DNA from 4 places in the Paenibacillus sp. BAC0078 genome. Region 4 is predicted to be linked to each of the others. Evidence: riboswitches for the same ligand, from Rfam matches in the RefSeq annotation. Region 4 holds a riboswitch; each other region holds the start of a gene.
The links. A riboswitch is a leader RNA that binds a small molecule or an ion and turns the genes downstream of it on or off. The one in region 4 is predicted to bind cyclic di-AMP.

Region 1 (4,644 bases), on a different contig from region 4:
GTGAGTTCACAGTCAACGATGCCGCTGCACGTCGAGAGTTGGGCTATGTCGGAAGAACTTTGCGCGACGCGGGCTTGCAAAGCTATGAGGAACCATCTGCTCTACGATAGTGCTTTGGAGGGCGAACGCCGGCAATCGCCGGTTAGTCGTTCTTTGGACTTTCCCCCTTTTGTCGATATGGCAGACAGCAGAGAAGCCGTAGCAATCAGTAATTCAGGAAAACGAGCATGTAACGTGCTTAGCGCTCGCTCATGTGCAGGTAGTAGAGGATATCCTTCATGTAGAATACAAGCACTGTTTTTTTCTGCCCCACACTTTGCTGACTATCGTAACCATTGGAAGATATAATAAGCGCAGTCACTAGTACGAACTTATTGGCTGGGCTTTTTCAGTGTGCATATTATCAAAAATATTGCACACCCATCTATCAATTTTAAGTAGATTCATTTTTTAGAATATGGCGCTACCCCCTTTTTATATAGGTTTTCCACTAACTCGAAAAATTCTTCTGGCGATAAATCCTTTTGTCGCTGGAGCCAAAGACGAAATAAAGAAAGTGATGTTGATATGTGAAACTCAATCAAGTATGGCGTTATGGAGTTGTTTTGCGGAAGGTTTAATTCCAAGCTATCAAGGGTGATTTCTCTTTTCAAGCGTTCTAAAAAACGAATACTGCCATAATCGCCCAAGAGGGCATTGAGAATCGAGAGATACTCCCTTTTCTCCAAACAATGAAGCGGATTTTGAACAGCAGTATGCGTAGATAACGCTTTATTCGCTAATTCTTCTTTTATGTAGTTCAATAAATCATTCTCAACAAAGTCTAACAATTCGTAAATATCAGTAAAGTATTGATAAAATGTGCTGCGGTTATATCCCGACTTATTCGCAATTTCTTGAATCGAGATTTTTTCAATCGGCTTTTGACTATATAGCTCACAAAAAACATCTATAAAAGTTTGTTTTGTTTTCTCCGTTATTTCAGGTTGCTTTTTCATTTAATCCTCCTATTGCGAACAAGAATATCATCCGACAAATAATAAAAAACTGATGGTTGATGAAGAAATCATAAGGATTTATGATCACATCATACAACACGTTGTCTGATGATCAAAAGGAATTGTTAATAAATAGGGGTGATTTTATGTCAGTAAAACAGAATAGAATTTTAATTTTTGGTGCAGGTGTTATAGGGAGCATATACGCAATTAAATTTATTGAAGCAGGGCTTGACGTTACTATGTTAGCACGTTCTAATCGATTTAATACATTGAAAGAAAATGGCCTGAAATATAATGAAAAAGGTACGGTCAAAACTATAAAAGTAAATGTCATTGATGAGCTTGAAAATGATGATATTTATGATTTTATTTTCGTTACAGTTCGTTACGATCGATCTGAATCAGCGTTGTCAGCACTCAAAGACAATCAAAGCAAAAATATTGTTACAATGATTAGTAATCCAATTGGATTCTCTTCATGGCTGGATATTGTAGGGGATAGATTTTTACCAGCCTTCCCCGGCGTTGGTGGACAGATAAAAGATGGAATATTGTACGCTCGATTTCCATCAAAGTTATTAGCGGCTACTATGTTCGGAGAAATTAATGGCGTAGTGACAGAACGCATAGAAACTCTCGCAAGATTATTAAGAACAGCAAAACTTCCTTACGTAATAAATAAGGATATGAGTGCGTATTTAATAACTCATGCCGTAACGGATATTGCAATGCTTAGCTTTTTGAATATTGATAATAAGATCATTGACCCCAAAACAGCTAGAACCAGAAAAACGGCACATAAAATAACATACACTCTGAAAGCGAATTTAAGGGCTGTACAAAAAGCCGGTGTTGCGATTGATCCGTCTAAAATAAAAATTTTGCTTAGATGTCCGGATTGGATTTTGGATTTTTTCTTTATGATATGGTTACGGACGAACATGGTAAAGGATATGATGTTGCCTGATTATGCGAGTAATGCAAACAACGAAATTGTACAGTTGAATAACGACTTAATGAAGTTTTTAAGTCAAAAGGATATCACACCATAAGATATTAAGGTTTATGGTATTTACAGCATTTGTTTTGGGCGAATGGGACTGCTTGCGAGAAACGAAGCAAAAATGAGCAAATCATCGGCCGTTTAAGAGCGAAGCCAAAGAATGCGCCTTCATTCGTGAAGGGGAGGCAATCTTTGGCTTCTTTTGCCATCTGCAACGTTTTACATTAAACGGCCACAGGCGTAAGATTCAATCAACAACTGAATGTAATAAAACTGTTCTCAAATGGCTGAATTCCGGGTAGTGGGAACGGGGGAACCAATGGTGAACGCGGCTTTTGCTCAGATAGCTGCTCACCTGGGGTGAATCCTTGCTGCGTGCTGAAAAGCGCGCTTCTTGCAAGGTAGGGCAATCTCGCTGCCCGAATCCGTCAGCTAACCCCGTAAGCCTCGAAGAGAGAGGATGAGCGCCATGATCGTTTAACCGACCACGGAGAGCCCTGCCGCTTCTGTGGTCTTTTTGCTGTGCATGCAGGAAGAGAATTGCTGTCTGTATGAGGAGCTGAAATCTTATAACAACGAAAATTAGAGCTTTTATTCACTAGCTAAAATACCTGAAAGGGGGAGATTATCGTTACTGTATTTATCGTGTGCTTCTGGGTAGGGCTATTGCTCCTTCTCAGCGGCGGATTTCATGGACATGGCCTGGCGGGTCATCTGCATGCGGGAGGCGGCGATGCTGGAGGTCCGGGCTTTGTGCCCATACTCCCGCTGATGGTGTTTGTAACGGTCTGGGGCGGCACTGGTTATGTGCTTTCCCGGTTCAGCGGAATGAATATGCTTGCAGTGGTGCTGATCTGCACCGTGGTTGCTTTACTGCTGGGCTGTCTGATGTATGCGGTGCTGGCCCGGTTAATGACCCGGTATGACAGCAGCATGAATGAAATGGATTATGAGCAGGTGGGGCAGCTTGGTTACATCAGTATTTCTGCAGTGGATGGAGCGGTTGGGGAAATGAAATATGTGCTGCACGGAACGATGCGCTCCATTGGAGTGCGGGCAGAAGCCGGCCAGCAGCTCGCAAAGGGCGACAGGGTGATTATTTTGAAGGTGGATAAAGGAATGGCGACAGTAACCCTCTTTGAGAGGGAAATCGAACAATAATAAATAACGGGGAGTGTCGAAGCAAATGGCTATTCTTTATTTAATCGCGGCAATTGTTGTTGTTATCCTGCTGGCTTTGTTCAGTATCGTGAACGCTTATAAAAAGGTTCCGCCCAATCAAGCGATGATTGTGTATGGTCTCGGCGGAAAAAGAGTGGTGCAGGGCGGCGGGACCTTTGTCATCCCCGGCTTCCAGAACAATAAGACCATCTCCATGATGCTGATGAGCTTTGATGTCATCCCGGCGCAGGCGATGTTTTCCCGGCAAGGCATCAAGCTCAGCTTGGAGGCGGTGGCCCAGATTAAGATCAAAAGTGATCCTACCGCTATTCTGACTGCCAGCGAGCAGTTTATCGACCGGCCGGAAGAAGACCGCGAGACCATTATCCTGCATTCGGTGGAAGGCCATTTGCGTGGCTTAATCGGGCAATTAACGGTGGAATCCATACTAAAGACACCCGACGAAATCAACAGCAAGATGCGGGAGACCTGCTCGGAGGACCTCGATAAGATGGGGCTTGAGGTGGTCAGCTTCACCATTAAGAAAATTACCGACGATAAAGGGTATATCGACAATATGGGGGTTCCGGAAATTGAGCGTATCCGCCGCGATGCCAGCATTGCAAAGGCGGAAGCGGAACGCGACATTCAGATTAAGCAGGCTGAGGCGGCGAAAGAATCCTCCATTGCCAAAGCCGATGCGCATCAGGCCACCATAGAAGCGGAAACCGCCGCCCGCGCTAAGGAATCCCAGTTCGAGAAGGAACTGAACATTAAGCAGGCCGATTTTAAGCTGGAGACGGAAGTGAAGAAGGCGCAGGCGGATCTTGCGTACGAATTGCAGCAGAATAAAATCAGGCAGTCGCTGGTTACCGAACAGGATAAGATCACGCAGATGGAAGCGGAAGCCAACCGGACCGTCCGGGAAATCGAAGTTGAACTGAGACAGAAGGAACTGGAGGCAACGGTGATCAAGCCTGCCCAGGCGGAGAACCAGGCTACGGTTATGAGAGCGGAGGCAGCCAAGCAGCGGCAAATCCTTGAAGCGGAAGCAGAGGCAGCCACGACGACCAAACGCGGGCTGGCAACGGCGGAGGCGGAGCTGGCGAAGGGGAGAGCCAACGCGGAAATTGTTCAACTGGCTGGAGCGGCGGAAGCGGGGGCACTGGAGAAGAAAGCCGAAGCATATAAACAGTTCACGCAAGCAGCGCTTACAGTGGAGTTCCTGAAAGTTCTGCCGGAGCTGGCTGACAAAATCGCTTCCCCGCTGGCCAAGGTCGATAAGATTACAGTGATTTCCCAGGATGGAGCTTCATCCGGCGTGAACAAAATTACCGGCGATATCGCCAAAATTATGGCCCAGGTTCCTGAATTGACCCAGTCGCTTACCGGTATGAACGTGACAGAGGCGCTCAGCGGGCTACTCGGCCGGGATAAGGAGCAGTAATACTGAACACATATTAAGCCCTTGATACGTCG
Region 2 (4,644 bases), on a different contig from region 4:
ATTTAACTGTTGGGACTGAGTGGTCCCGGTTATGGATTAATTCTACCTCTGCGGCTCGTCTGGTGAAATATTCTTTTATGGTGTACCTTAATAGGTAAGGAGTGGTGCTGTACATGAAAAAAAGACAAACGCCTCTGCTCGTAGCGGCTTCGATCCTGCTGATTATTGTCAGCAGCCTGATCCGGCCGGAGGGCTCGACCTGGCTTGGCGCGCTGCAAACGTTATTGCTGGGTGTCGGATTATTGGGCTGCTGCATGGCCTTCTTGAGGTTTACTAAGGGCGGCAAGGGCAAGCGCTGAGACGAAATAGAGAGAGCTGCGGCATTCTGCCGCAGCTCTCTGCCTGCCGTTAAGGAAACTATGATTTTCGTCTGTTGATGTAACCTTGAAAAGATAAATGTGTGCCTTAACAACGGCAGAAATGCTGCTGTTGAAGTGCAGATGGCTGGTTTGTTCAGGAACAACGGCAGAAATACCGTTGTTAAGGCGCAGATGGCCGACTTGTTCAGAAACAACGGCAGAAATACCGTTGTTGAGGTGCAGATGGCTGGTTTGTTCAGAAACAACGGCAGAAATACCGTTGTTAAGGCACAGGTGGCTAATTAGTTCATATGCTTACGCTCCTCACCCGGCGGTCAAGCTGGATTTCGGCAGTAAGTTCTCCTGCGCCGCCATCTGTTCGCGCACCTGTCTGAGCTGTACCTTAAGGGCGGGCACACTCCGCTGAAGAATGGCGCTGATTTCAGGCAGGGGGAGCTTAAGACCGTAGCGGAGCGCCTGAACAAGCCGGTTTTCCCAAGACAGCATATTTGCATAGCAGGGCTTGTGGGTTTGTGCAAGCCGGGAGCATTGCTGGATGCATTCACGGTAAGCGTCATGGGAGAAGGCAAGCGGGTCTAAACGCTTTTGCAGGTAAGACTCATAGAGTGCTGCGAAGGTCTTCACCACAGCCTCCTCCGCCTCGGTTCCCTGCCCGAGCAGCAGGCTGCTGAGTGCATAGACGCTCCTGCTGTATTTCTGAACATACTTCGTGTATCCGGCTGCGACAGCCGGCTGATGCGATAAGGGGTCAGGCATAATCTCACGGTCCTCTCTGAATATGAAATCTATAATATCGAGTAATAAGCGATGGATTTGTCGATGAGCTCCGCCGTGTCCAGATCTGGCCAGCTCCGCTGGTGCAGCAGGCTTCCCGAAGGCTTATAATACATCCGCCCCGTACTTGAGCCGTTGCCTGCGGCAGCCGCATGAAGCCGCGAGTCTGTCTGGATATGGCCAGACAGCACTTTTCCCTGCAGCTTTGCTTTTAAATCGAGCAGGGCTGTCTGTACCATCTCCCGCTGTGTCTGTTCCCATTCCGGGCTCAGGCGGCGGACGATCTCGATGGCTTCATCCAGCCGGCAATGCCGGATGGTGCGCAGGAAGCTGCTCCATTTCATCAAGTCAAATTCCGTATCATCTGCGCATAATATGCCTTGGGCCAGGCTGCAACCTGCCTTGCAGGTAAGCCTCAGAATGCCGAAGCGGGAGTTCCCGGACGATTCCGGGCCGCAAAAGGCAGGCCAAGGAGCATTGAATACAAACACCTCAATACGTGACAGCCTGCGCTGCTCCATTTCAGCTTTCCTCCTCAAAATTCCCTAAGTCTTAAGCCATTGTATCCTCCAAATCAGCTTATGCGGGTACAACAAAAAACCGCAGCAGAGGAGGACCTCTGCTGCGGCTCCGGTACAGGCTTAAATAAGCCTGGCGCAAAAGCGTGGCGGATCAGGATCTCTCTCTTTACGCTTACGAGGTTAGCTGTCGGATTCGGACGGTGAGAGTCGCCCTACCCTGTGAGACCGCATCTGTGCAGTCCCCTTAGGATTCACCCCAAGTAGGCTTTTCGCCTGGTGGTTCCCCCGTTTCCTGCTTGGCAGGAATTCAGCGTTTATGTAACTTTTCATGAATTACTTTCAAAACGAATCATACTACTTCGGGCAGGTCTTTGTAAAAAAGGAAAAGGGAGGGCAGCGGCAAGCTTTCATTGAATTGCGGGGATTGGGTGTAATTAATTGGCTAAAAGCATATATGTTGACGTTTATCGGCCCGTTATCTCGCTCGCACGCTGTTTTTCATTTTTAGGGGAAAAGGAGCCGGGTGATGGGGGATTATGACAAAGAAAAAGGGTCCCCGGTTGCTGCCGGATTCCCTTTTGTATATCAGCACTTTTATTTCGCGGCGGCTTCGATCAGCACTTTAAGCTCGGGAAGGTTGAAGCCTTTGACAGCATGTTCTCCCGATACAGTAACAGGAACGCCCATGAACCCAAGCTCCTCTACTTCCTCCTGATAAGCTGTGCTCGTCATAACATCTCTAACCTCAAAAGGAACGCCCTGTTCCGTCAGCAGCTGCTTCACCTGGTTGCAATCACTGCAGTTCGCAGTGGAGTACACGATAACGGATTCGCTCATTGGTTCACAGCTTCCTTGATGGCATCGCGGGTGATTTTCCAGTGGGAGGTATTCCAGCGGACTTCGCTGTCTTCCAGCAGAAAAATTTGCGGAGATTCATGCTTGATGCCGAAATCCTCGGCAATCTGGTTCGAGACCGGACGGTCCTCAATCACATGAACCACGGCTGCCGGAGTGCCGGAGTCCTGGACGTAGGCTTGAAATTCCTCATTTGCTTTGGCGCTGATCGGGCAGGTAGTGCTATGTTTGAAGAGCAGCTTCTTGCCGGGCTGTTCCACGTATTGATGCAGTTCATCCAGGGTATGGATTTGTTGAATGGACACCTTGAATCACCTTCCTGAGTATGATATCCCTGATTGTAACATAGTTCAAAATTAAATCAAAAGGGAGATTAAGCAGTCTTGTCCGGGAAAATACAGTCCTGTACAGGACATTGTAAAAATATAGGCGCCATGCTAAGGTGAAGGGAATGCGGGCAGTGCTTGTTACTTATACCTCAGGAGAGGGAGTGTCCATCTCATGATTAGAATTGCATGTGTTACCGGTGCTGACCGTGGACTCGGATTCTTCCTTGTACGCTGGCTCCTTGAGAATAAATATACGGTTTTTGCCGGTAAATATATGGCGGAGCCCGGAGAGCTTGCGGCGCTGAAAGAACAATACCCGGAGCGCTTGAAGCTGATCCCGCTTGATATCGGCAGCAGCGAAAGTGTGAAAAGCGCGGCACGCAGCATTGCCGGCAGCACCGGGCATGTGGATCTGATTATCAACAATGCCGGTATTATTCAAAGCGCGGATGATGCCACGATACTCGTTGATATGGATGACGCCTCAATGGCCCATTTATATAATGTAAATACGCTCGGCGCTTTACGGGTCAGCAACGCCCTAATGGGCCTGCTGCTGCAGGGCAAGCAAAAACTGATTGTGAATATATCCTCCGAAGCCGGCAGCATCAGCCGTAATCGGAGGATTAATATGTACGGATATTGCATGTCCAAAGCAGCGCTCAATATGCAATCCTCCCTCATGCACAACCATCTGCGGGTGATGGGCGGCCAAGTCATGGTTTTTCATCCCGGCTGGCTGCAGACTTATATGAGCGGCGAGAAGGATGAGGGAGCCCCGATACCCCCGGAAGAGTCCGCCCGCAAAATTATGAATATTGTGCAGGAGCACAAGAAATACATAGGCGAGGAGCCGGCTTATCTCGATCTTGATGGAAATCCTTGGCCCTGGTAGCCTATTTTCCTCTGAAAAGAACTTAAAAAATCCAACCGCAGCTTAAGGCTTCGGTTGGATTTTTTGGTGCGCTATGCGTGGCGATCGGCGTGAAGTCCCAGCAGGAGACACTTCCGAAACCTCGCCTCGTTCCGAGCACGCTGTGATCAGGATCAGCAAAGCTAAAGTAAGCGGCAGCACGGTCATTCATTTAAAAGTCAACATATCTGGTTAGTTCACTCCCTATAAGCAGCGGTTTTCACTCTTGAATATGCAAGGCTCGATTTGATATAATCCATAGTAAATACAGTTAATTACTCGACATTATAGTCAAAAAAAGAGGTGGCAAAGAAATGATCAGATACCGCAATCATGATTTCATGTGTACTTCCGAAATCACGCTGGGATTGATCAGCGGCAAATGGAAGCCCTTAATTCTGGGCCATTTATCGCAACAAACCTACCGATTCAATGAACTACTGCGATTGATGCCCGGAGCCACGCAAAAAATGCTAACGATACAGCTAAGAGATCTGGAAAACGCCGGATTAATCACCCGAAAAGTATATGCCGTCGTTCCGCCAAAGGTAGAATACTCGCTTACCGATATGGGAAAAAAGCTTATGGCCATCTTAGTCCAGCTCTGCGACTTTGGCGCCGATTATATATGGGCATTTCCGGAAGAGGATCAGACGGCCGCAGAGCAGCGCGCGTAACCTCCTCGACAGCCGGCCTCTTACCGTAAACTTAGGAAACTCCGCGATGAAGCAGAAATTTTGCGCCGAATTGTTTGCCCGCCCGAAGCGACGCCGCCACTTCATCCGCCCGGTCACTGTCGATGACAACGACGTTTTGCGGGAACAGTTTGCCAAGCAGCCCCAATAAGAGAGGTGTATTCCCTTCGGCCGAAACATAGTGTATGCCTTCCCGGCTGCTGTCCACCAGGCCGGGAAGGGCTAATATATCGGCGG
Region 3 (4,644 bases), on a different contig from region 4:
GCTCGGAGATTATATTGCGGCAGATTTTCCGCAGGGCCAAAGAGCTTTTCCGGGAAGGCTATTCTTTCCGCTTCATGATTGAGCCCTTGAGTGATTTGTTCCGTGGTGAGGTGAGCGTGGAGCAGTACCTGCTTTTGGATGAGGCTCTGGTCCAGACAGCCTTCATGCAGTGGACACTGGAAGAGGACAGAACGTTAAGCGACTTGTGCAACCGATTTATTCATCGTAGACTGTATAAATATGTAGAGATGGAAAATCTCAATTCAGAGAAGATTGGCGAAATTCGCCGCAGCTTTGCAGAGGCTGGATTGGATGCCGATTACGATCTGGAAATTGATTTTCCGACAGATCTCCCCTATGATGTTTTCCGTCCGGGCGAGGGCTTTGACAGCAAGCAAATTCTGCTCCTTGACCGGCATGATAAGCTCAGGGAAATTTCCGAAGTATCGGATATCGTCCGTTCGATCAGCGGGATACACCGCGGCAGGCATCACCTGTATTTCCCGCAGGACAAGCTGCAGAAGGCTCTCCCACGGCTGCCTCTGTCCATCGTTAAAATTTTTGACAAATAATACGAAAATTTATGGAATTCATCATAGAAATCACAAACGAAAGGATGAGAAGAAATGCAGCTATTCGACACTCACACCCATCTCGATGCTCCACAATTCGACGAGGACCGTGAGGAGGTTATTGCCCGGGCGGTAGAGGCTGGTGTCAGCAAGATGATTAACATCGGGTTCAACCGGGAAACGATTCCAACAACGATGAAATTGGCTGAGACTTATGATTATATTTATGCAGCCGTCGGCTGGCATCCTGTGGATGCCATTGACATGAAAGACGGTGATCTCGACTGGATCGCCTCGCTGTGCAGCCATAAAAAGGTGGTCGCCATTGGGGAAATCGGACTGGATTATTACTGGGACACCTCCCCGAAAGAAATTCAGCATGAGGTGTTCCGCAAACAAATTGGACTTGCCCGGGAGCTGAAGATGCCAATCTGTATTCATAACCGCGATGCGCATGAGGATGTGGTGCGGATTTTGCGGGAAGAGAAGGCGAATGAAGTTGGCGGTGTGATGCATTCGTTTTCCGGGAGCTGGGAAACAGCCAAAATGTGTCTCGATCTCGGCTTTCACCTGTCCTTTGGCGGACCTGTTACTTTCAAGAATGCAAGGGTACCTAAAGAGGTGCTTGCCCAGACTCCGCTGGACCGGCTTTTGATCGAAACCGACTCGCCATATTTGACGCCTCACCCCTTCCGGGGCAAACGAAATGAGAGTGCTCATGTGAAGCTGGTGGCTGAAGCGGCGGCGGCAATAAAAGGGATTGATTTACAAAAAATGGCGGAAATTACGTATGCGAACGCGCTGGAACGATTTGGGATAGTCTGAAATCGAGAGAAAATCGGGTGAAAAAAGAAGTATATCCGATATATTAAACTTTTTTAACACAAAATCAACTGATTATTACAATATTTTAATGATTTTTTTGCTTAAACGTGCTTGAATCGCGCTTTACAACATGCATCAAAACAGGATATCATCTTTTCAGTGCAGTGAGCTGTTGTTACTGTGACAGTCACTATTTCATGGATCGTCTCGCTGAGTCTCCGTATGGAGAACGGGGGAACCAATATTGCTCTGCCGCATGTCCGTACATAGAGTACAACACAGAAATGCCGCAGACAGTATTCGATTTCTTCACGGGTCTTTGGGGTGAATTTGAGGGCAACCGCCGTGAGCGGGTGACCTAAGATAGGGCGTCTCTCTTATGCCCGAACCCGACAGCTAACCCCGTAAGCGCTAGTAAGAGAGGAAACCTCGTGCAAAAGCATTCCCGCGTATTCTGACACCCGGAGAGCCACGAAAGAGTCCTCTATGAACTCTTTTGGGCTTTTTTTGTTATGAATAATGCGAATTCTCCCGGCATACTGTTATATAACAGGTACCTGGAGCAGCTATGCCGAGCAGGCGATCCATGAGCAGGAAACGCTAAAGCAATGCGGGCGTATCCTGTGGTAATCTCAAACCTAGTTTCGTCAGAAATGATACAGTCATCTTAAGATATACAACTTGGACGACGGGGCTATGTAAGGAGGATGGAGAGAATGGGCGTATTCCAACCAGAAGTATCCCATGATTCGCAATCATCCAGCAGGTCTTTCGCATTACGGTTGAAGCAAGTGAATCCTCGCGTACTTTCGCTTGCAGGTGTGGTGTCAATTATTATCGCGCTGATAATTCTGCTGTACGTACACGGTCAAAGCATTAAAGAAATAACGTTAGTCATAGACGGAAAAGTACAGAAGCTTGAGACGCGGGAAGCGCTACTCAGCGATGTGCTGGCAAAGGAACAAATTTCGCTGCAGCCGCATGATGCTTTATCCATTGGCCTTAGTGATGAAATAAAAGACGGCGACCGTGTCGTGATTAACCGTGCGCAGGCGTTTAGCCTTACCGCAGACGGAGCAACAAAGACGTTATATACGACCGAAGACACCATCGGTCAGGCCATTGACAAACTGGGCATCAGCCTGGAGAGTTATGACAAGATTTATCCTTCGCTTGAAACCGCAGTTACTGCTGACATGGAAGTCAAAATTGTCCGTATCAACAAACAAGTTGTACAGCGGACAGCAAGTTTACCTTTCCGGGTAATCAAGACAGCAGACCCCTCCCTGACCAAGGGAACCGTAAGAGTGGCGCAAGCGGGTAAACCAGGCGTAATGGTTCAGCATATCGAGAAGATCTATCGAGACGGTAAGCTGGCTTCAATGCGTATGGTTGGCAAGGAAGTACAGACGGTAACCAAAGACAAGATTATTGCCGTTGGTATCAAAGCTCTTCCCAAGCCTGCAGTAGCTACAGTAACTCCCAAACCAAAAACTACCTCCAAATCATCCAAAGTCAGCGCAAACAGCAATAACGTCATTACTAAGGCAGGCGTAGATTTCGAATACAAAAGAGTGATCAAAAATGTATCCATGACGGCTTATTCTTCTGAAGAGCCTGGTATTGGTACACGTACCGCCTCCGGCACACGCGTAACGGAAGGTCGGACCATTGCTGTTGACCCGAATGTAATACCTATCGGCTGGTGGGTGTACATTGAGGGATTAGGGTTTCGCCGTGCAGAGGATACCGGCGGTGCCATCAAAGGCAACAAGGTGGATGTCTATTACGATTCACTGAGCCATGCCCGTAACTTTGGCCGCAAATCCCGGACGATCTATGTCATTGGGCCTGTGAAGCCGGAGCTGAATTAGGCGGCCTAAGTCTTTTGCAAATTAGCGGTTTATAAGATATAGTGATGGTAGCACTTTTGGAATGGATCAAAGAGCTGCCGCTCATCACTTATACATTCTTTAGCCAAAAAGAAGGGGAGCGATCCTCTTCTTTTTGCGTTGCAGACGATAAAGGAGTAAAGGAAATATGATCAAGGAACTAATTGTTGTGGAAGGCAAAAGCGATACGGTCGCGGTGAAGCGCGCGGTAGATGCGGACACGATTGAGACTGGCGGTTCGGCTGTCGACCGCAAGGTGATCGCCAAGATTCAGCTAGCGATGGAACGCAGAGGGGTTATTATTCTTACAGACCCTGATCATGCCGGTGAACGCATCCGCAAGATTGTCTCTTCGAAGGTTCCGGGCTGCAAGCACGCGTTCATCCCCGAGAAGGACGCTACCCGTAAAGGCGACATCGGAGTTGAAAATGCCTCCCCGGGGGCGATCCGTCATGCGCTCGAGCATGTCCACACCTCCTTCGAAGGTGCCCCGGCCCTGATTGGGCTGGATGACCTGATGGCTGCCGGGATGATGGTGCATGCCCAGGCTGCAGAGCGGAGAATGGCGCTGGGCAACTTGCTCGGCATTGGGTATTGCAACGGCAAGCAGCTATTTAAGCGGCTGGCGATGTTTGGTATTACGCGGGAAGAATTCAATAACGCTGTCGCGCAAATTGATCAGGGAGGCATTACCTCATGAGTGGCAACAACAATATTTCATCTCCGGCACGGACTAAGGAAATTATTCAGCGTTACGGATTTTCGTTCAAGAAAAGCCTGGGCCAGAATTTTCTGATCGACCAGAATATACTCGACAAGATTGTGGATGCGGCCGGTCTCGACCAGGCCGCAGGTGCGCTGGAAATTGGACCGGGGATTGGCGCATTGACCGAAAGGCTGGCGGCTGCAGCCGGTGCCGTAACGGCAGTGGAGATAGACCAGCGCTTGATTCCGATTCTGCGCGATGTACTTGCTTCCTATCCGCATGTGAAGATCCGCAACGATGATGTGCTGAAGGTGAATTTGCAGGAGCTGTTTGCCGAAGATTTTACCGGTGTGGAGAGAGTCAGTGTGGTTGCGAATCTGCCTTATTATGTGACGACCCCCATACTCATGAAGCTGCTCGAAGAGAAGCTGCCGCTCGACAACATCGTAGTGATGATCCAGAAGGAGGTTGCCGAGCGCATGGCGGCTTCACCGGGCGGTAAAGAATACGGCAGCTTAAGTATCGCCGTGCAGTATTACAGCGAGCCTGAGCTGGTCTGCATTGTGCCGCGTACGGTATTCATTCCGCAGCCAAATGTGGAGTCTGCCGTGATCCGTCTGAAGGTGAGAGAGCGTCCTCCTGTTGAAGT
Region 4 (4,644 bases):
GCCCTTATCCTTACTCGACGCTCAGCATCGTTGTTCCTCCCAAAGGGGGGAATGGGGCCGGCGGGATGGAATACCCCACACTTATCACCGCTGCCGCTGCAGGTGACGATGCTCCGGGCACCCAGCTTGAACGTACGGTTATCCATGAAATCGGGCATCAGTTTTTTTACGGTATGGTAGCGAACAATGAATTTGAGGAAGCCTGGCTGGATGAGAGCTTCACCTCTTATGCAGAAGACCGGCTGATGGAGCAGGAATACGGAGTGATCTCCAACTTTCCGCTGCAGACCAGCCTGGTGACCTCTCCCCAGCCGCTTAATCTGGAGACCTGGAAATATGCCGGAGATGATTCCTACACCCGCAACGTGTACATCCGGGGCAAGCTGGTGCTGAAGGATATGGAGAAGCAGGTGGGTACCAAAACAATGGACAGCATTCTGTCCGCCTACGCGCGCAAATACCGTTTCCATCATCCTTCCACCGCCGATTTTCAGAAAGTTGTGGAAAAGGTGACCACAAAATCATGGCAAGCCTACTTCGATCAATATATCTACAGCGGCGGTGCGCCTGACTTTGCCGTAGATAACATCACAATTGCCATGAAAAAAACAGGGACAGAACCCCCCCGCTATGAATCATCGGTGGAAGTCAGCAACAAAGGAAGCCGTTATGGGGAGGTTCCAATAAAGTTCATGTTCTCGGACGGGTACACCGTTCAAAAATATTGGAGCGGGGAAGAGAAGAACACTACAATTCAGCTATCCTACAAAGCACCGCTTATCTCGGCAGAGATTGATCCGGCGCACTCCATTCTGCTTGAGAGCAAGCATCTTAATAACTTTAGACTGTCGGAGCTGCGGCCAGCTACACTCTCACGTTGGACGCTTAGCATAACTAACCTGCTTGAAAACCTGCTCGGAACTCTTGTCTGGTGAGGTGAAGAATTGTGAAGAGAGCGATAACCCGCGGCTGGCACAGCATGAAAGAGCAATTTTATATTCTGATTCTGTTATTTATCTACCGGCTGTTCTGGAGCTATTTCATGTACAAGTTCATCAAGGACGCTGTCATCTCGGTGCTGCTGCGTTATCCCGATCAATATGCTGGCGGCAGCGCAATAGGCAGACTCCTGTATTATATCGAGGGACAGCTTGCTCTAGGCAACGATCCTGATGTGCAGCGCTGGCTGTGGATGCTTCTCCTACTTAGCGCAGTGCGGCTGCTGGTCTCCCCCTTTATCCGGGCGGGACTGCTGCATGAACTGCATCAGGAACGCAAAGGAGAGCGTGGAATGTTCTTTTTCCCGGGTATGAGACGGTATGGGCTTCCGGTCCTGCTGTTCAGCATAGCGGAATGGGTGCTTGCGTTCCTGCCTCTGTACTGGCTGCTGCCCAAAATGTACGGCCTCCTGCTAAATGGCATCCTTGATTATAAAATGCTGCTCAAGCTCGTTCCCTATATTCTGGTCTGGCTATTATATCTTTTCTTTATCCGCAAGCTGCTGCTGTACATGCAGTTCGGCTATACCGCCGGAACTGGCATATTCTCCTCCCTGCTGGTTTGCCTGAAAGTGCTGCTGCCATCTATAGGCGTATCCGTCCTGATGGGTGCCGGCGGGCTGGCGGTGTTGCTTATTTGCGGATTGTCAGCGATATTCAGCCCTGGACTGCCCGCATTTCTCCTTAAGCAGCTCTCCCCCCTTCCAACCACTCTGTTCAAAATGTGGGGGACAGCCGCACAATATCACCTCTGGTCCAGTAAAACATTTCCACAATAATTACACTGCCTGATCGGCATAATAACAAGAGTCACTGCTTCTCTAGGGGGAGCGTGACTCTTTTCTTGTGTACCTGCGCATGCGGCAAATCTTACCTATTTGCAAAATAGCAGACCCTCTGGTACAATGATGCCTGTACCACTAGTAACAATTTTGTAATCTTTGCAGAAATGTTTGTCACATCTGGTTTATGCTTCGCAGCATTTGAGATTGTCGATTTGTCACTGTTCGGTGCATAATACGCCAAATTCCCTGCACCGGGAAGTGGGGGAACCATTTTTTGGGTGAATTGATCTCGCTTTAGAGGGGTCATAGGGGAACCTTCTACCGAATCCTTAAGCTAACCTCGCCGGCCTTGGAAGGAGTACATCTTTTGAAAAGTCACAATTTTAAGAAAAAATGCACCGCAGCAGCATTAGGGCTGGTAATGGTATTCACGCTGGGAGCTGGCAGCGCTTTCGCGGATTCCAAAATGGACAATGTGATCACAAAAACACTGGGAACTACATATAAAACCGGGGGCACCAGCACTGCCGGCTTCGATTGTTCCGGATTCACCTCTTATGTGTTCAAAAACGTAGGTCTTACCTTGCCTCGCACATCGAAAGCGCAATTTAAGGTCGGAACTGCCGTATCACGCAACAATTTGCGTTCGGGCGATCTGGTATTCTTTAACACTTTGGGCAGTGGGATTTCCCATGTCGGGATTTATGTTGGCAACGGAAAATTCGCACAATCCTCCAGTTCACGCGGAGTGACCATAACTTCGATGAGTCAAGCCTACTGGGCCAACCGCTATGTTGGCGCCAAACGCGTGATGAGCACAACAGCTTATCAGGCTGTCGCTTACGATTGATTATCCCCGCTGACAATGACAACCTCTAACAACTAAATGTAGCTTATACAAACCCGGAAGCTGATTATTGCCGTAATCAGCCTTCCGGGTTTTTCCTTTTTGCTCTATATGTCAATAAACCTATCGTAAATCTGACCTGACATGTTATTGTAAGCCCTTTATAATAAATTAAACTCACAAAAATCGCAAAAAATATGCAAGAATATGTTTTTAGTGATTGCCAAGTGCTTCCTTCTTTGTTACAATAATCGCAGTGAGTTGATAGTAACATTTTTGTAATTATTCAAAGCAGTTTTACAAAAGTTTTGTCATGTATAGATCCGTAAGCTAATCCTAATCAACAGTCGTGCCGAGTTCCCTAATCATTAGGGGAACGGGGGAACCGATTTTGGGTGAATTGACCTCCTATTCACAGAGGGGTCATAGGGGACCTTCAACCGAACCCTTAAGCTAACCTCGTAGGCATTTGGAAGGGGTATTTACTTTTGAAGAAGAAGCTAGCAGCAGCACTACTGAGCTTTTCCATTGTTCTTACTATCGGAGCAGGAAGCGCTTTCGCGGATTCCAAAATGGATCAGGTTATCGACAAAGCCATCGGAACCAAGTATGTATCCGGCGGTATCTCGACAAACGGTTTTGATTGCTCCGGATTTACAATGTACGTTTTTGATAAGATCGGCATCAACCTTCCTCACCAATCCGGCTCCCAATATCAGATGGGCACAGCCGTTTCCCGTGACAGTATCAGACCGGGAGATCTTGTATTCTTCAATACAAGCGGAAGAGGTGTATCCCACGTCGGCATTTATGTCGGTGACGGCAAATTCGCACATGCATCGTCCAAACGCGGCGTAACTGTTAGTTCGCTGAATGACAGCTACTACGTTAACCGCTACGTTGGCGCCAAACGGATTATGAGCACAGATGCTTATCAGTCTGTAGCCTCCGATTCCCAAGACAACGACGATGTGCAATAAAATGTCATAAGGCAAGCTCTTCTCCAGGATTTTATCGAAATCTTGGAGAAGAGCTTGTTTTTTTGTCTACATTAAATACTTACCCCTTCAATATATTAACTTCCCCTTAAAGTTTGTGCATCGGAAAGAGACTGTATTGTATATAATTAAATAAATAATGTTTTGTTGTCTTGAAAGGAGGTCGGTGGCCTTATGATGAGTTCCCCGGTAACTTTTCACGTTGTGCCTATGGAAGCCACGCATGCCGCAGAAATCTGCGAATGGAATTACAAGCCCCCGTACAACATCTACGGATGGATGCCCTGGGAGCAAATGCAGGCTTTGGAAATTGAATTCGGTGATCCGCGGCTGCGAAGCGAACAATACGTCTCCGTAGTAAATGGGCAAGGCTCCCTTTGCGGATTCGCACAGCTATTCCCGATGGAAGGTGTAGTGCGGCTGGGGATTGGCATGCGTCCCGAGCTGTGCGGTCACGGTATGGGACATCTGTTCACAGCTACTGTCGTTGAGGCAGCCCTGGCACGTTATCCAGAGCGTGAGATTGACCTTGAGGTGCTAACCTGGAACCAGCGAGCCATCCGGGCTTACCAGAAAAGCGGGTTCACTATAACCGACACCTATGAACGCCGGACCCCAACTGGCGACAAGCCATTTTACTGCATGGTCTATGGTAAATAGAACGTTCATTTTTTTGACACAAATGCTATGATAACGCTTTACCTTCTTGTATAATGTAGGAAGCAGCTTACATGGAGGGGACGGATGCAGATGCAGAAATGGATCATGAGCGGTTTGTTTTTTGCCGCCTGCGCCTTTGCGGTGGTTTTATTGTTTACCTTACCCGGCAAAGACGAGGTAGCTGAGGAGAATAAGCCGACGATGCCGGTGGTCGAGCTGGATGCGGCCAGTGCGGAGTCAACGGTTAAGCTCAATTGCATCACCTGCCACGGCGATCAGCTTCAGGGCGGTGTAGGACCGAGTCTCCAGCAAGAAGGCGGCAAGCATGATGCAGAGGGAATCTTCGGTATCGTAAC

Region 1: it holds a riboswitch for cyclic di-AMP, as region 4 does, so the genes downstream of both, ACX1DY_RS29590 (hypothetical protein) here and ACX1DY_RS29955 (C40 family peptidase) in region 4, are expected to answer to the same signal.
Region 2: it holds a riboswitch for cyclic di-AMP, as region 4 does, so the genes downstream of both, ACX1DY_RS29615 (hypothetical protein) here and ACX1DY_RS29955 (C40 family peptidase) in region 4, are expected to answer to the same signal.
Region 3: it holds a riboswitch for cyclic di-AMP, as region 4 does, so the genes downstream of both, ACX1DY_RS29260 (ubiquitin-like domain-containing protein) here and ACX1DY_RS29955 (C40 family peptidase) in region 4, are expected to answer to the same signal.

What each region holds. Positions count from the first base shown of each region.
Region 1 is NZ_JBTLRW010000029.1:48,986-53,629, forward strand. It holds gene ACX1DY_RS29575 (NAD-dependent epimerase/dehydratase family protein) at 1-110, shown strand, start outside; gene ACX1DY_RS29580 (TetR/AcrR family transcriptional regulator) at 444-998, opposite strand; gene ACX1DY_RS29585 (ketopantoate reductase family protein) at 1,145-2,053, shown strand; cyclic di-AMP (ydaO/yuaA leader) riboswitch at 2,280-2,466, shown strand; gene ACX1DY_RS29590 (hypothetical protein) at 2,671-3,165, shown strand; gene ACX1DY_RS29595 (flotillin family protein) at 3,191-4,612, shown strand.
Region 2 is NZ_JBTLRW010000030.1:377-5,020, forward strand. It holds gene ACX1DY_RS29600 (hypothetical protein) at 114-299, shown strand; gene ACX1DY_RS29605 (hypothetical protein) at 450-605, shown strand; gene ACX1DY_RS29610 (hypothetical protein) at 624-1,076, opposite strand; gene ACX1DY_RS29615 (hypothetical protein) at 1,106-1,615, opposite strand; cyclic di-AMP (ydaO/yuaA leader) riboswitch at 1,771-1,938, opposite strand; gene ACX1DY_RS29620 (glutaredoxin family protein) at 2,210-2,452, opposite strand; gene ytxJ (bacillithiol system redox-active protein YtxJ) at 2,449-2,775, opposite strand; gene ACX1DY_RS29630 (SDR family oxidoreductase) at 2,972-3,694, shown strand; gene ACX1DY_RS29635 (winged helix-turn-helix transcriptional regulator) at 4,027-4,389, shown strand; gene ACX1DY_RS29640 (hypothetical protein) at 4,421-4,644, opposite strand, start outside.
Region 3 is NZ_JBTLRW010000028.1:46,590-51,233, reverse strand. It holds gene ACX1DY_RS29270 (HD domain-containing protein) at 1-572, shown strand, start outside; gene ACX1DY_RS29265 (TatD family hydrolase) at 627-1,397, shown strand; cyclic di-AMP (ydaO/yuaA leader) riboswitch at 1,596-1,823, shown strand; gene ACX1DY_RS29260 (ubiquitin-like domain-containing protein) at 2,114-3,271, shown strand; gene rnmV (ribonuclease M5) at 3,438-3,989, shown strand; gene rsmA (16S rRNA (adenine(1518)-N(6)/adenine(1519)-N(6))-dimethyltransferase RsmA) at 3,986-4,644, shown strand, end outside.
Region 4 is NZ_JBTLRW010000031.1:16,145-20,788, reverse strand. It holds gene ACX1DY_RS29970 (M1 family metallopeptidase) at 1-935, shown strand, start outside; gene ACX1DY_RS29965 (hypothetical protein) at 947-1,777, shown strand; cyclic di-AMP (ydaO/yuaA leader) riboswitch at 2,009-2,147, shown strand; gene ACX1DY_RS29960 (C40 family peptidase) at 2,205-2,633, shown strand; cyclic di-AMP (ydaO/yuaA leader) riboswitch at 2,971-3,113, shown strand; gene ACX1DY_RS29955 (C40 family peptidase) at 3,119-3,610, shown strand; gene ACX1DY_RS29950 (GNAT family N-acetyltransferase) at 3,803-4,288, shown strand; gene ACX1DY_RS29945 (c-type cytochrome) at 4,379-4,644, shown strand, end outside.